Regions from separate parts of the Lactobacillus sp. C449L genome, predicted to be linked through region 2. Evidence: riboswitches for the same ligand, from Rfam matches in the RefSeq annotation. Region 2 holds a riboswitch; the other holds the start of a gene.

Region 1 (3,424 bases), on a different contig from region 2:
ACTTTCTTTAAGTTTTCAAGGGCTATCTTTCGAGCTTCATCTTTAGAACGCTTAAGTACCAATTGTTGTCCGACCATGCAATTAGCTAAGACATTTTTATTTTCGAATAAATCAAATTGTTGGAACACCATACCTACTTTTGCGCGATAGATATTGCGATTATAATCGGGTGCTAGGACATTTTCACCGTGAAAAACAACTTCACCAGCAGTTGGCTCTTCCAGTAAGTTGATACAACGTAAAGTTGTAGACTTACCACCACCTGAAGGACCAATAATGGTAGCAATTTCGCCTTTATTAATATCAAGAGAAATATCTTTGAGCACTTGGTGTTCACCAAAGGACTTTTGAATGTGCTTTAAACTTAAAATAGTTTCATTAGTTTCGGTCATTACTTAACCTCCATGTTCTTAGGCGTTCCTACTTGAACTTGATTTGCCATTAAGTTGTAATTTTTGTCCCCTTGAAGGTGTTTCTCAATTAAGTTGAATATTCTCGTAATTGTAAAGGTAAGAATTAGGTAAATTGCTGAAATTGTCAGGTATGTTGGGAAGAACTTAAAGGTTTGACTTGCAACTGTTGTTCCGACAAAGAACAGTTCGGATACGGAAATAATACTTAAGACGGAAGTATCTTTGATGTTAACAATAAACTCGTTAGTGATTGAAGGCAGGCAGTTTCGAATTGCTTGTGGCAAGATAATATGCCACATTCTTTGATTATGGGTCATCCCCAAAGCGCTGGCTGCTTCAAACTGTCCTTCTGGGGTTGAAATAATCCCGCCGCGGATAATTTCTGCTAAGTAAGCCCCGGTATTGATAGATACAATTACTAAAGCGGCTATTGTCCGGTCAATGTTAATGTGCCAGAATTGGGCAATACCATAATAAATTACAGCAGCCTGAACCATCATTGGCGTACCACGGAAAACTTCAATATAAACCGCTAATAGCCAATTGATAAACTTCAATAGCCACTTTTTACCTTGGCTAGTTGGCGTAGGAATAGTTCTGATAATGCCAACAAAAAGTCCAATGAAAAAGCCAGCAATTGTTCCGACTAAAGCGAGAAGTAAAGTCATACCAATACCATTTAGTATCATCCCGCCGTATTCTTTCCACATTGAAACCAGCCATGGCTCTGCCTTGCCATTTTTGCCCTTTTTCTCATCTGTTTTAGGCTGCTCTTTAACGGCAGCTGTCATTAATTTAGTTCGTTCAGAATTAGGAATAGTAGCCAGAATCTGGTTCACTTCTTTAAGCAACTTTTTATTAGGCTTGGCTATTCCAATAGCGGTAGTTGAGTCTTCCTTGGAAATCTTGAAACCAGCCATTTTACTGAGAGAAATGGCCTTAATATCTGGATCAACCATTTTAAATGAAGTTGATTCAGTATCTTCAGCAATATAGCCATCAATTGTGCCAGAAATTAAACTCTGCCGCATTGCCGCGAAATCACGCATTGCGGGTTGCTTTTTAGCTCCTTTTAATTGGTTAATTAGAGCATAGTGCGAGGTACCTTGTTGGGCAGTTAATTTTGCGCCTTTAAAATCATTCAGCGTTTTGGCATTGGCATATTTACTGTTAATTTTAGTAATTACAACGAATGTGCTGTTTCTATATGCGTTTGAAAAATTGATTGCCTTTGCCCGTTCGGCAGTAGGGCTCATTCCGGCGATGATCAAATCGGCTTTGCCGCTAGTTAGAGCAGGAAGAAGGCCATCCCACTCAGTCTTAACAATGACTACTTTACGGTGCAATTTTTTACCAATCATTTTGGCAATCTTAACGTCGTAACCGTTAGCGTATTCGCGCGAGCCTTCAATTCGAACCGCACCATTTGCATTAGTGGTTTGGGTCCAATTATAAGGCTGATAGTTCGCCTCCATAGCTACTTTTAGCTCACCATCATCGCGTTTAGCTTCAACTTGTGAAAAGTTAAAACTGCTACCGATAATGAAGCTAAGTACTACTGCCACGATGGCAGTAACCCACTTATTTCTTGACTTCATTTTGAAAACCTCCGAAAATCTTGTTTCAAATAAAGCCAATACAATAAAAAGCGTAAATAAAAACCCCGCTGTTTCAAAACAACGAGGTTATAATTAATCATTTTTTGACAAATCATATAGCGCTCCCTAGTAATTAACTAGGACAGTCTGCAAGATATTCTCTATTGCAGCCCAACAAAAATAATCAAACGAATATTATTCTTGTTTCGGCAATAATTCTTTGGCCAACCATCTTCGTGTTCGTTCACTCAGGCTAGCTTTGTAATTATCGCGACCTCTATTGCATTGGAAATTATTTAACTTAGGAAAAATAATAGGCTAAAAATGGGATCTTGTCAATAACTTTGTTTAAACAAATTATTATTAATATTTCATTTTTACTTTATTATGAATGCAGCCACCCATTATCACTACAATAATCACGCTTTTTCATTCTTGAAACATAGGGATTGCCAGCAACAAAATAGCGTAGTTTTTTATTGGCCCACTCAAGTTCAGACTGATTAACACCAATTCGCTGGCTAGTCGCAACTTGCTTAGCAACTTTTTTATGGGCGTTATCCAGGTCAATTGCAAAAGGCGAATCACTTAAAAAGTGTAAGTTCCATGTCTTGTCTTGAATTCCAAAGGCTTGCATCACTTTAGCCGGCCCATTGGTTAACAAAACGCCGCTTTTCCCAGCCCGATTAGCAACCATTTGGTCAATTCCCCAGATTGGTTCGATTGCTCTGATTAGAATACCTTGCGGTTCATCTTTTTCTTGGGTTGCCACATTTAAAAAGAAGTATTGACGTTGCGCGTAAATATAAACTGTTCCGCCACAACGATATAAACCTTCATTAGCTGGGCTGCGGCGTCCTCCGTAAGAATGAGCGGCGCGATCTCTTTTGCCTAAATACGCTTCAGTTTCGACAATATAACCACCTAGAATATGACCACTGCCACTATAAGTTAAAGGGCGTCCAAGTAAGTCAGCACTAATTTTTTCCGTTGAGTTATTTGTAAAATAAGTTAAGTAATTCATCGTTTTTTCTGTTGTACAGTCTTTCGAGATAGATATATGCACTTGACCCGAATCCGATCATAAAGCAATATTACGCATTTCTGATAAACCAAGAGGTATTCCCTGTGATGTATTACCGCATGAGTTAGTTCTTTTTTCGGCGTAAAAAATGGTAAGCAATAGTTAAGACTAAAACGCTGAAAACAATTGCTGCAAATGTTGTGTTTGATAATTCATAATTAATTGGTGGCAAAGATATGAGCAGTTTTAAAGCAATAATGACAATCAAAACATAAGCCATTGGTTGCAATTCTGGGATGATATCCATCAGCTTAATGATTACTTCTGCGACACCCCGCATGCATAAAATACCAATCATGCCTCCAATTAGGACAACTACCGGATTGCTA
Region 2 (3,424 bases):
ATCCTGCTAAATCACCTTTAAGATAGACTTTCACAGGTGTTTTTTTAGGTGAATTAGCAATAAAATCAATAATCTCTGCTGCTGACATATTCTTCATCTGATAACCTCATTTCGCTTGATAATAACAATCGTGACTGACTAAATCATCATAAGTTTCACGTGTAACAACTTCCTGCGCTTGTCCGTTTTCGGCAAAAATAACTGCAGGACGTGGTACCCGATTATAATTTGATGCCATACTGTAGCCATAAGCACCAGTAGAAAGCACTGCAATCACATCGCCCGGCTTAGTAACAGGCAGTGGGAGTTTGTTAATTAAAATATCGCCGGATTCGCAATAGCGGCCAGCCAAATGAACAGTTTCTACTGTTTTAGCTATAGGGGCTCGCGCTAAAAGTGCTTCATATTTTGCCTGGTATAGAGCGGGACGAATATTATCTCCCATGCCACCATCAACTGCCACATAGGGCAATAGTCCAGGAACTTCTTTTCTTGACCCGATGGTGTATAAACTGTAGCCTGCAGCGCCAACAATTGAACGTCCTGGTTCAACCCAAACTTCTGGTACCTGTAATTGATATTGCTGGGCGCAAGTGCGTATTGTGTGAACTATTTGCTCTACAAAGGTAGCAAGCTCCAGCACTTGATCTTGAGCCGTATAACGAATACCAAAGCCGCCGCCTAAGTTGATTACGGACGGTTGATAATCATATTTTTGCGACCACTCATTAGCTAGTTTCATCAGCTTTTCTACTTCCAGACTAAAGCCCGCTGTTTCCAGAATTTGTGAGCCAATATGCGCATGGATTCCAATTAGTCTCATCTGCTTATTTTCTTGTACCTGTAAAAAGGCCTGCTCAGCCTGCCCCGATTTGACGTCAAAACCAAACTTGCTATTTTCCTGCCCAGTTTGATCGTATTCATGGGTATGCGCTGATATGCCAGGAGTTATTCTCAGCATTACCTGAACTTGACTGTCAGTAGTTGCTAAAACTTCTTTTAGCAACGTAATTTCATGGAAATTATCAAGAATTATCACACCAACATGATGTTGGACTGCCATTATTAACTCGGTTTTAGTTTTATTATTGCCATGAAAACTAATTCGGTCTGCAGGAAACCCCGCTTTAAGTGCAGTATAAAGTTCACCGCCTGAGACTACATCAATGTGCCCGTCAAGTTGATTGATTAGTTGATACATCGCAATTGCGGAAAAAGCTTTACTAGCATAACTAATTGCAAAACTAACATGCTGTTTTGTAAAAGCATCCCTAAGGGCATTAAACTGATGACGAATTTGTGTAACGTCATAAGCTACCAGTGGTGTGCCAAACTCTTTTGCTAAGTCTAATGCATCAACACCACCAATAACTAAATGTCCTGCTGCATTTGTCTGATAATAATCGCTCACTGCTATTTAATACCCCCGTAGTGTAACTAAAAAGGACTCCTTTGTGCGCGTAACACAAAAGAGTCCTTCAAATTAAAAATTATAATTTGATTCAATTTTGGCGATAGCGCTCCGCAAATCTAATATTTGCGACAGTCCGTAATCTATTGAATTACGTCCCAGCTTTTAACTACTGCAATAATTAATGCTTCGGCAATCTCCCCTTTCACTAGCTTCTTAATTTTTGCAGAAACTCCACTAGCTAATCTTGTCGATTGCGACCTCTTCGTTTTATTTATAAAAATATTAATATCATTTACCATATCTGTCAAGAAATTTTCATAAACAGTTAACTAAATATTTTATAAGAGCTGCTTAATCAACATTTTAGTTGCAGATTAAAATTAAAATGTTAAAATTCATTACTAATCAAATTTAAAAAAAGTTAATCAAGTAGGTGTACAGGAATGAAAGTTGTTAAGTTTGGCGGCAGCTCTTTAGCCAATGCCGAGCAATTTCAAAAAGTTATTAATATTATTAACGCTGATCCAACGCGTAAAGTAATCGTTACTTCAGCTCCCGGAAAAAGATTTGCCCAAGATATTAAGGTGACCGATCTGCTAATCAAATATGCTGAAAAAACTATAAATAAGCAAGATAGCGCTGAAATTCTTAAACAAATCTGGTCAAGATATCGGGAAATTGCGACTTTTTTTGGCCTTACGGCAACAGAACTTAAGCCTTTGTACGAAGAACTAGTAGAGTTACCAAATGGTGCCTATCCCAATCAGGCTTTTTTGCTTGATGCCTTCAAAGCTCATGGGGAGAGAGTCAATGCTCAGCTATTAGCGCTCATCTTACAAAAACAAAAGCTACCTGTTCGTTATCTTGACCCTAAAGCAGCAGGTTTTTTGGTAAGCAATGTGGCGGGTGACGCTCAGGTTTTAGAGCAAACTTATACTAATTTATTAAAATGGCGAGCTGTACCTGAATTATTAATCGTGCCTGGTTTTTATGGCATTACCACTAACGGTAATATCGCAACTTTTTCACGAGGTGGCTCTGACATTACGGGAGCTATATGGGCACGTGGAATTCAAGCCGATATGTATGAAAACTTTACTGATGTTAACGCAATTTATGCTGCCGACCCGCGTATTGTTGATCAGCCTCACGCAATTATAATCATGACTTATCGGGAACTACGAGAATTATCATATGCGGGTTTTTCAGTGTTTCATGACGAAGCACTGATTCCAGCCATTCAGGGCCACGTACCTATCAACGTCAAGAATACAAACCATCCCGAACTTCCGGGTACACTAATTGTTCCCGAAAAAGACGTTCGTCCTAAAAGTGTCATTACCGGAGTGGCAAGTTCAAACCATTTTTCTGCCTTATATTTGCATCGGTATTTGTTGAATAAAGAAACAGGTTTTACCCTGAAACTACTAGAAATATTTTACAAGTTCAACATTTCTTATGAACATATGCCATCGGGAATCGACGATTTAACTGTTATTTTTGATAAACGGCAGTTTACTGATGAATTGCGCGCACAAATGTGCCAAGAAATTAAAAAGATTATCCACCCTGACCAACTTGAGTGGATTGACGACTATGCCATTATCATGGTGGTTGGTGAAGGCATGCGTAATAAGATTGGTGCAATGAAAAGTATTACAACCTCGTTAGCAGATAAACACGTGGCAATTCATATGATCAATCAAGGTGCATCAAGAATCTCAATTATGTTGGGTACTAAAAAGGCTGATGCAGCAACTGCCGTTGCACAAATTTATCACCAGTTTTTTAACTAGTATTAAAGGAGTTTAACATGGTGCAAATACTAAAAGTTCATGGTTCACAGAACAAATTTTTCTTACTTGATCAAGCATTACTTAAAAAGCCGCTCACTAAAAAAGAATTGATATCTCTTGCTCAGCAGCTAACTAACCCGCAAACTGGTCCTTTAGGCGGAGCTGACGGCTTGCTAGTTGTCAGTGAATCGACTCATCCTCAAGCTTTGGGAAA

The links. Region 2 has a riboswitch for lysine ahead of lysA (diaminopimelate decarboxylase). Riboswitches for the same ligand answer to the same signal wherever they lie in the genome.
Region 1: it holds a riboswitch for lysine, as region 2 does, so the genes downstream of both, AC2JF9_RS05870 (ABC transporter substrate-binding protein/permease) here and lysA (diaminopimelate decarboxylase) in region 2, are expected to answer to the same signal.

Annotation. Positions count from the first base shown of each region.
Region 1 covers NZ_JBWXGA010000003.1:40,104-43,527, forward strand. The annotation lists gene AC2JF9_RS05865 (amino acid ABC transporter ATP-binding protein) at 1-392, opposite strand, end outside; gene AC2JF9_RS05870 (ABC transporter substrate-binding protein/permease) at 392-2,011, opposite strand; lysine riboswitch at 2,121-2,299, opposite strand; gene AC2JF9_RS05875 (DNA-3-methyladenine glycosylase) at 2,397-3,035, opposite strand; gene AC2JF9_RS05880 (TerC family protein) at 3,160-3,424, opposite strand, start outside.
Region 2 covers NZ_JBWXGA010000002.1:334,404-337,827, forward strand. The annotation lists gene dapD (2,3,4,5-tetrahydropyridine-2,6-dicarboxylate N-acetyltransferase) at 1-97, opposite strand, end outside; gene lysA (diaminopimelate decarboxylase) at 107-1,411, opposite strand; lysine riboswitch at 1,508-1,684, opposite strand; gene AC2JF9_RS04940 (aspartate kinase) at 1,858-3,210, shown strand; gene dapF (diaminopimelate epimerase) at 3,228-3,424, shown strand, end outside.